3 regions of the Peribacillus sp. TE19612 genome follow, and region 2 is predicted to be linked to each of the others. Evidence: riboswitches for the same ligand, from Rfam matches in the RefSeq annotation. Region 2 holds a riboswitch; each other region holds the start of a gene.
The links. Region 2 has a riboswitch for lysine ahead of dapA (4-hydroxy-tetrahydrodipicolinate synthase). Riboswitches for the same ligand answer to the same signal wherever they lie in the genome.
Positions count from the first base shown of each region.

Region 1: it holds a riboswitch for lysine, as region 2 does, so the genes downstream of both, ACZ9AO_RS03780 (aspartate kinase) here and dapA (4-hydroxy-tetrahydrodipicolinate synthase) in region 2, are expected to answer to the same signal.
Region 3: it holds a riboswitch for lysine, as region 2 does, so the genes downstream of both, ACZ9AO_RS15325 (amino acid permease) here and dapA (4-hydroxy-tetrahydrodipicolinate synthase) in region 2, are expected to answer to the same signal.

Region 1 is NZ_JBWCCL010000002.1:93,273-96,559, reverse strand. Features, by position in the region: gene ACZ9AO_RS03785 (YslB family protein) at 123-596, shown strand; gene ACZ9AO_RS03780 (aspartate kinase) at 660-1,892, opposite strand; lysine riboswitch at 1,982-2,158, opposite strand; gene uvrC (excinuclease ABC subunit UvrC) at 2,220-3,287, opposite strand, start outside.
Region 2 is NZ_JBWCCL010000018.1:18,742-22,028, forward strand. Features, by position in the region: gene ACZ9AO_RS23480 (phosphotransferase) at 1-62, opposite strand, end outside; gene ACZ9AO_RS23485 (hypothetical protein) at 310-489, opposite strand; lysine riboswitch at 1,322-1,500, shown strand; gene dapA (4-hydroxy-tetrahydrodipicolinate synthase) at 1,635-2,531, shown strand; gene ACZ9AO_RS23495 (D-2-hydroxyacid dehydrogenase) at 2,660-3,287, shown strand, end outside.
Region 3 is NZ_JBWCCL010000008.1:83,141-86,427, forward strand. Features, by position in the region: gene ACZ9AO_RS15325 (amino acid permease) at 1-1,451, opposite strand, end outside; lysine riboswitch at 1,548-1,732, opposite strand; gene ACZ9AO_RS15330 (LacI family DNA-binding transcriptional regulator) at 1,990-2,952, opposite strand.

The sequences.
Region 1 (3,287 bases), on a different contig from region 2:
AACTATTAATATCCCGGTATAATTTCTCATTTTTTTCCAATTGCGATTTAAATAAATAAAAAACAGTATAATTTGCAAAAGAAATACGTTTATAATAGATTTACAGAAAGAGGCGATAAATTATGAAAAAAAATATTGCTGCTGCGATAGAAGAAGAGATTCAAACTGAAGAAATTCAAACAACTGAAGAATTCCAAGTTCCAGCTTTCGGATACGAATTAATCAGAGAAGTTCTATTGAACGATATTCTCGGAAAAGACTCTAATCAAATCCTCTATTGGGCAGGTAAACAATTAGCAAGAAAATTCCCATTGAATGGCGATCAGGAAGTGATTGAATTTTTCCAAAGCGCTGGATGGGGCAATCTGGAAATCTTGAAATATACGAAACACGAGATGGAATTATCCCTGACAGGTGAAATAATCAGCCGCCGTTTGGATTTACACCCTGATTGTCACTTCCAACTTGAAGCCGGTTTCCTTGCCGAGCAGTTTACACTGCAAAAAAAATTCCTCAGCGAATCAACGGAAGAAATCAAACGCCGCGCAAAAAAAGTGATATTCACCATCCAATGGGATCCCAGAGATCCAATCTAATGAGCCCTGAAAACAGACTTACCCTTTTTACCGGAAGTCTGTTTTTTATTGGACTCCTGACACTTAAGCTAGCACATTTGCATGCTGACCAAGTTTAAATGCTTCATGAAGGGATTCAACCGCCTTCACCATTTCCTTTTCATTGACGACGGTCGAAACTTTAATTTCCGATGTGCTGACCATTTTCACCTGGATGCCTGTATTGGCCATCACTTCAAACATTTCGGCAGCCACTCCCGGATTGGATACCATACCAGAACCGACGATGGAAACTTTGGCCAATCCGCTCTCCGTTTCGACTCGGTCGAACCCCAATTGTTCTTTATTATTTTCCAGCACGATCAAGGCCGCTTCCGTATCTTCACTTTTTGTGGAAAAAGATAGATTCGTCGTATCCTCGGCAGTCATGCTTTGAATGATGATGTCCACATTGATCCGGTTTTTCGCAAGTGTGGTGAAGATCGTGGATAAAGCACCAAGTGATTGGGGCAAACCATATATTGTGACTCTCGTAATACTGTCTTCAAAAGCAATGCCGCGTACAATTAAGTTTTCTTCCATAGTTGCTTCCTCCTCTATGATCGTACCTGATTCTCTCTCCATGCTTGAACGTACTTCAAGCGGAATTTGATAATTTTTTGCATATTCGACAGCCCTTGGGTGAAGGACGCCCGCCCCCAGGTTGGCAAGTTCCAGCATTTCATCGTAAGAAATGGATTGGAGTTTTCGCGCGCCTTTTATGTAGCGTGGGTCCGTTGTGAAAACACCCGTTACATCCGTATAAATATCGCATCTATCCGCATTCAGCGCTGCAGCGATGGCAACTGCCGTCGTATCGGAACCGCCTCGCCCTAAGGTAGTGATTTCCCCATTTGCATCGTTACCCTGGAAACCGGCTACGACCACTATTTTCTTCTCCTGAAGCTGAGCTTGGATCCTCGTGGCATCGATGTTTAAAATCCGGGCATTCCCATGAACGGATTCCGTTTGCATGCCAGCCTGCCAGCCAGTATACGAAATGGCTTCATGTCCTTCTTCAATCAATGCCATCGTTAACAGGGAAATCGTTACCTGTTCCCCAGTCGTCAAAAGCATATCCATTTCCCTCTTGCTCGGGGATCCGGAAATATCACGCGCCATGGAAACCAATTGGTCCGTTGTTTTCCCCATAGCTGAAACAACGACGACAACCTCATTTCCATTCTCCGCTTCCTCGATTACCCGATTGGCAACATTTTTGATTTTTTCTACGCTACCGACGGATGTTCCGCCGAATTTTTGAACGATTAATGCCATCCTCATGCACCCTCTCTACTTTTTAGGCAATAAAAAAAGCAATGAGAAATATCTCATTGCTGTGGTCACATATCCTAATACTGTAATCACAGTGAGATAGCTCTCCAGGGTATAAACCCTGACAATCCGCCATTTCTTAAATGTCGGACCAGGAGGACAAGGTATGAGTCTTGTCTTCCTTCGGCGGCGTCCCCTTTCAAAACCTTTCATGGAAGCTCATACTTCTCCAGGTTTTTACTCTTGAATTCCGCACCTCTATCAGCACTTTTAAGTTGTCTAGTTAAAAATTCCTTTTAATCATAGCATAGAGATTTATCGGTAGCAAGATTATTCTTGTAATTTTCTAACGATTCCCTCGGCTACCCCTTTTGGCATGCCAGCTTCCATGATTTCCTCGGCCGTCGCCTCTTTGATTTTCTTCAATGATCCAAAATGCCTTAATAATTGCTTCCTTCGCTTTTCCCCGACTCCTGGAATATCATCAAGCTGGGAGTGAACCGCATTTTTCCCGCGTAGCTGGCGATGAAACGTAATCGCGAACCGATGCACTTCATCCTGAATTCTTTGCAATAGGTAAAATTCCTGGCTCCTTGAATCAAGAGGTACAAGTTCAAGCGGATTTCCGATCATCAATTGCGAGGTTCTATGCTTTTCATCCTTAATGAGGCCTGAAAGTGGAATATCCAAGCCTAATTCATTTTCCAGAATATCCCGTACTGCTTCGACATGTCCCTTTCCGCCATCAATGATGATCAAGTCCGGAAGCGGCAGCCCTTCTTTCAATACTCGTGAATATCTTCTTCTGACCACTTCACGCATCGATTCATAATCATCAGGTCCCTGGACCGTCTTGATCTTATATTTGCGGTACTCTCTTTTTTCCGGCTTCCCATCAATGAACACGACTAAAGCGGAAACGGGGTCACTTCCCTGGATATTGGAGTTATCAAAAGCTTCAATTCGATGCGGGGTGTAGATACCCAGTTGTTTCCCGAGGTTTTCCACCGCATTGATCGTTCTTTCTTCATCCCTTTCAATCAAAGAGAATTTTTCCTGAAGGGCGATGGAGGCATTTTTATTCGCCAATTTAAGCATGTCTTTTTTCGCTCCCCTTTTCGGGTGAATCGTTTTGACACCAAGCAGCCCTTCGGCCATTTCGGCATCCACAGATTCTGGCAGCAAGATTTCCTTTGGTTTAAAGTGGTTCGTAATCTCGTAAAACTGACCGAGGAATGTAAGAAGTTCCTGTTCCGGTTCATCGTAGACCGGAAAAAGCGAAACATCCCTTTCTATCAATTTACCCTGCCGGACAAAAAATACCTGAACGCACATCCAGCCTTTATCATAGGCAAAGCCAAATACATCCCTGTCGATGAAATCGGTCGTCATCATTTT
Region 2 (3,287 bases):
GAACGATAAACTTCAGAAACATTCCCTCCTGTTAGCATTTCTTCATTTTCAAGGTTTGACATCTATGGATCCCTCCCTAATATGACTTTCTATAACACGTAAAACAATTCCTGTTTGTAACTGCCTTATAGACAGTTACGATTCACGAAACATTACTTAGAAATATTCATGGACGGATACGATAAAGGCAGGGAATTTAGTAAATTTGTACAAGCATGTTTTGTTTTATCTCATATATATAGTAGAAAAAGGAGTGATATTTATGAATTTAAGTAATGATTTTTTATGCCGTCATAATCCATTCTGCGGTCATAATTCATCCAGCCATGATAAATCATCCTGCTGTGATAAGTCATTCTGCTGTGATAAGTCATCTTGCTGTGATAAGTCATCCTGCTGTGATAAGTCATCCTGCTGTGATAAGTCATCCTGCTGTGATAAGTCATCCTGCTGTGATAAGTCATCCTGCTGTGATAAAGCAAAGGACAAAGGGCATAAACAAAAAAGATTTTCGCCAATCGGACAAGCATGTCAGACCCGACAACAAATAAGTGAGTTTTTAAGAAATTCTACCATAGGTTCAATCATTGGATTCACTACAACCGCTGAACCATTTAAACCTATATTTGTAGAGTTGCGCAGTTTTGATTCTGTTACCGGACAAGTGATAGTTACTGACAGAGCAATGGGTAATTTCACTATTAGCCTTTCATCTATTTGTTCCGTTAAAACTATTTGTCCCGCTACAACGCAACCGATGTTTAATGCTTAAGACTTTATAGAGGATTGGGAAAAAATTAAAAACTCCCCTAAGGGAGACGGGGGGCAGGAAGTTCTGAATGACTCCTTCATATTCTTCTCTATTCAGCAGGATAAAAAAGACAATTAATTGAATAATTAATTGTCTACAGTTTTTTTACGGTTTTGTATACTTTGAATGTTGCCTCCAGGCGCTCGCTTTCCCCGGGGGGTCCGGGTGTGCGCCTTCGGGGTCTCTCCCCTGGACACACTTTTCCCGCAGGAGTCTCGCACACCTGCTCCCCATTTAACGACCAGTAGTTTCGTTTAGCAAACTCAATTAAGCCTTTATCACCAAGTTCGCCACCTCGAAGCTTCAATGGCAAATCTTTCAGGAATCCAGCCTATGGATTCCCACTATCATTCGGATTCCTTGAATAAAAGGATTTCTCTAGGGTTTTCCTTGATACAAAAGCCAGTCCACAAGAAAAGATTACATATAAAACAAATTGTCCTTGCAACAGAATGGATTCCCTGTTATATTACAATCAATTAAATATTTTCTTACTTCAATTTTTTTTGAAGTGAGGATAGAGGAGCAAAGACCATTAGTACACATTTTGAGGAGAATGAGATCCTATGACTATTGTGGAAAGGGGAATTTGCCGAAGCGGAAAGAATCTCATGTTCTTGAAGCTGGTTCTGCTATTGAATAAATACAGGACTGTCATATAGGAAACTATATGGAGGGCTATCTTATGCGCGGAAACATTTTCTTGGTAAATATTGTTTCTAATGCAGCAGCGAATCCTCGTTGTTGCTTTTTTGCGTTTACCCCTGAATGGCCCTAACCACCTCTGAATATTTTTAAAAATTATACAAAAGGGTGTGAAGTTATGAATTTTGGCCAAGTTTTAACCGCAATGGTTACCCCGTTCAATCATAATGATGAGGTTGATTTTAATGCTACGAGAACTTTAGTAAACTATTTAATTGCTAATGGTTCTGATGGATTAGTAATAGCTGGTACAACTGGAGAGTCCCCTACATTAACTCAAGAAGAGAAAGTGGATTTATTCAAATTTGTTGTGGAAATTGTTGATGGAAGAGTTCCAGTCATAGCAGGAACCGGCTCAAATAACACGAGAGCTTCTATCAGCTTAACAAGGCAAGCGGAGGCAGCAGGAGTCGACGGAATCATGCTCGTTACCCCATACTATAACAAGCCGGCTCAAGAAGGATTATTTCAGCACTTTAGCGCTATTGCCCATTCCACTTCATTACCGGTAATGCTTTATAATATTCCAGGTCGAAGTGTTGTAAACATGTCAGTGGAGACGATTGTTAGCCTCTCAAAAATCAACAATATCGTGGCAGTAAAAGAAGCAAGTGGTGACTTGGATGCCATGGCACAAATCATAAGCAAAACAACTAGTGACTTTACTTTATACAGCGGCGATGATGGGTTAACATTACCGGTTTTAGCCATCGGTGGAGCAGGCATCGTTTCGGTTTCTTCACACATAATTGGTAATGAAATGCAAGAAATGATCAATAGCTTTAAAAATGGTGATGTCCATGGTGCTGCCGCTACACATCGTACACTTCTTCCAATCATGAAAGCATTATTTGCTGCACCAAGCCCGGCACCAGTAAAATCAGCATTAAATATGCGGGGGTTAAATGTTGGAGGCGTCCGGTTACCATTGGTCCCTTTAAACGATGAAGAAAAAAGAGCACTGCAAACAGCTCTACAGCCTGGTAACGCAGAAGCCATTTTATTAAATAAATAAAACTAATGATTCTGGAGAAATTTTAAAAAGCAGTGCATACTCGAAAGACATGCACTGTTTTTTTATCCATGTACGGCTCAGGTGGAAGAATTTATACTATATATAAAGAATCAATAAGGAGAGAGCCAATGGGGGGTACACACAAACCAAACATTCTTGTATTTAGTCCTATTCAGACAGAGGTCGATGCTTATGCTGATCGTATCCGCAATAGTGGGTTTATATCGGTGAAGACAGCGAAAACTTTGGAGGAAGCAGAAAAATATTTACCAGGCACTGAAGTTATCTTGGGGTGGAATTTCCCTACACAATTACTATGTAAACCAATAGCCTCATCTGTTCGCTGGTTTCAATCAATTGGAGCAGGGGTCAATGATTTGATTGCAGACAATTCGATACCTCAAAACATTACAATAACTCGAATTATTGACCAATTCGGTGCTTACATTTCTGAATACGTATTTTTGTTTCTCTTGGACATAGTGAAAGACGGTCCTCGGATGAAACAATCGCAATTGGAGCGGAGGTGGGATCCTTTCATTTCTGAAACCCTAAAAGGGAAAACAATCGGGATCGCTGGACTTGGATCGATTGGCGCTGAACTTGTTCGTAAAGCCCAAGCATTTGATATGAATGTACATGGGTTAAGCTTTAGTGGAAAACAAGCAACACTTGTGGATCTCCACTTTACTCCAGATCAATGGGGTGAATTTGTAAAAGATCTGGATTATTTGGTCCTGACGCTTCCTTTAACGG
Region 3 (3,287 bases), on a different contig from region 2:
TATTTTGATTTAAGGTCACATTCCTCAAGCGGAATGATTTTTGTTTTATGCTTAATTTTATAGCCGAACCATAGGACGAAAAATAGAATCAAGCCAATGTAGGAAACGAACATTGAATTCCAGTCGATCCCATCGCTGCTGAAAGCCTGATAGCCTTGTCCGATGATAATGATAATACAAAGGACAAGTGCGAATATAGGTCCGAATGGGAAGCCTTTTGCCCGGAATGGTAAAGCATTCATATCAAGGCCTTGAGCTGCGTAAGCTTTGCGGAACCGATAATGGGCAATCGCAATCCCTACCCAGGTGACGAATCCTGCCATGCCGGAAGCGTTCAATAACCAGATATAAACGACGCCATCCCCGAAAAATGAAGCTAAGAATGCAACGCAGCCAACTAAAGAAGTCACGATAAGTGCATTCACGGGCACTCCTCTTTTATCTAACTTACCTAGGAATTTCGGTGCTTTCCCATCACGTGCCAAGTCCCATAGCATACGCGTTGAAGCGTACATGCCAGAGTTACCTGCAGAGAGTACGGATGATAAAATGATCGCGTTCATGATGGATGCAGCAAATGCAAGGCCGGCACGTTCAAATACAAGCGTGAATGGACTTACGGCAACATCTTGACTCAATAAACGTGAATCCGTAAACGGAATGATCATTCCAATAACGAAAATTGCAAGGATATAGAACAAGAGGATGCGCCAGAAAACGGATCTGATTGCTTTAGGAATATTTTTTTCTGGGTCCTCACTTTCACCAGCAGTCACTCCAAGCAATTCCGTTCCTTGGAATGAAAAGCCAGCAGCCATGAATACGCCTAGAATCGTGAAGAACCCTCCGTTAAAGGGACCTTCGCCCATTGTGAAATTGGAAAAACCAATTGGGTCATTCCCACCCATGATTCCGAGAATGATCAGAACACCCGTAATCAAGAAAATGACGACTGTCACGACCTTGATCATGGCAAACCAGAATTCTGTTTCCCCGAAACCTTTAACTGACATGTAATTGATAAGAAACATAGTGATTAACGCAATGGCACTCCAGATAAATGAAGGGCTATCCGGGAACCAGAACTTCATAATTAAGACAACGGCAGCCAATTCGGCGGCAATAGTGATTGCCCAGTTATACCAGTAGTTCCAACCAATCGCAAAACCGAAAGACGGATCGACGAATTTGGATGCATAGACACGGAACGAACCGGCCACTGGCATGAAAGCCGCCATTTCTGCAAGACTTGTCATTAAGTAATAAACCATGATGCCGATGACCGCGTATGCCACCAAGGCACCGCCGGGACCGGCTGAATGAATGGCACCGCCACTTGCTAAAAATAAACCTGTTCCAATCGTTCCGCCTAATGAAATCATCATTAAATGACGCGCTTTCAGGCTCCTTTTCAGTTCAGTAGGGCTTGTTGGTGATTGTGAATTTGACAATTGATGTTACACTCCTTTTTATTGGAAGGGAACGAAAAATAAAAAAACAGCAGTCGAAAAAGATCGACGGCTGTTTATAATAAACCCGTTTATCCTTCCGAAGATAGCTCCCCACGCTTTTTGAAAAAACGTGACAGTGGTGTTCCTGTTCGGTAACACCGCCAGCAAGAATATACATGGAATATACCCTAACTTCGGCAACTTATCCTTTCAAACGGAGTCTTTAATTTTCCAGAATCTCGTCCGCTTTACTTTTATAAGCTGCAGCCTCTAACTCATCGGTAAATGAGGAAGTATTCAATTTTCTAAAATCGTTGGCGTCAGTTTGTAGGTGACGTCGGACGATTTTACTCATGAAATTCATGCAATCGCGAATAGATTGCTAGTAATTGAGTAAACTTTACTATATCAAAATTATAAAATAACTTCTGGGATATCGCAATGATTATTTTATGTGGTTATTTTTTCCTAGTTAATGAATGATGGCAGGAAGGAAGAATCAAGTGACGATATACTAAAATATAGCACATCCTGATAACTAAACGGTTTTCCGTTTTATTAGGGCATAGTCCAGTTTTACATGTTTGACCTCTTCAGGATTCTCAAAGAGATCCACTGCCATTTTCCCGATCCATTCCAGCGGTAAGGAAATGGTCGTGATGTCGAGCATTTCGCCAAGGCTATCATTATTGAAGCCGAGAATGGCCACATCTTCCGGTATCCTTATACCCGATTTCTTAGCGGTAAGAATGAAGCCCGCCGCCGTGTCATCATTCGTGATGATGATGGCTTCAGGTTTATCCATCATCGAATTCCATTCCTGAAACAATTGTTCACCGTCTTTGATGTGATAACTGCCTTCAAACAGCCATGCTTTATTGTTTATCAGTTGATGTTTACTCATGATATCGTTAAAGGCCTTTGTACGATGGGAACTGTTTCTGCTCTTTTTACGGCCAAGGCTGTATCCGATTTTCTTATATCCTTTAGCAATCACGTACTCAAGGGCACAGGAGAAAGCTGCATAATGATCAATGCTGATGGATGAGAATTCAGCCTGGGCGGTATCTTCACATAAAATAATCGGTCCGTATTTTTGATAATCCAAGAGGATTTTCATTTCCGAAATCCTTGAACAAACGATAATGCCATCGAGCTGCTTCATTTGCAGCATATTAAAAGCCTGGATCTCTTTCTCCCTGTCATAATTTGTTTGAAAGATGACGATATGACAGCCAATTGCATTTGCCTGTTTTGTGATTCCGTTAACGATTGCCCCGTAATATGGGTGATTGTTGAATGGGATGATGACGCCGATAAGGTTGGTTTTCCCTTTTGATAGATGAATGGCGTTGATGTTTCTCGTATAATTCAAACGATTGATTGCTTCTAAGACGCTCTTTCTTTTATCGGGGCTTACATATGGATGATCATTCAATACACGAGACACTGTTGAGACAGATACACCAGCACATTGAGCTATTTTTTTAATATTTGTCATGGTATCACCGTTTTTCTTTTTTTATATTGTACAGTATGAAACCCATTTCAGGGCAAGGGAACAGTGTGGGACTGCTGAAGATTTCTTCAAATAAGGTCTTGTTATGGTATTGGTTTCATCCTTTAAGATTGGTCTAAGTCTTAGAGGAGGAGGAAATCATGATGTTCCAAACTTTAATCACCCTGTTTGTGCTTTGCGGAATCGAATTGGGATTTGCGTACTTGGCCATTTCCTTGAAACAGGAGAAATGAGTGGCAATGCCCGTCAAGAAGTCCGCGGCTTTATGCGTGGAAACCGCGTTTACTCGTGAATTTCACGTCGTCCAGAAATAGCTC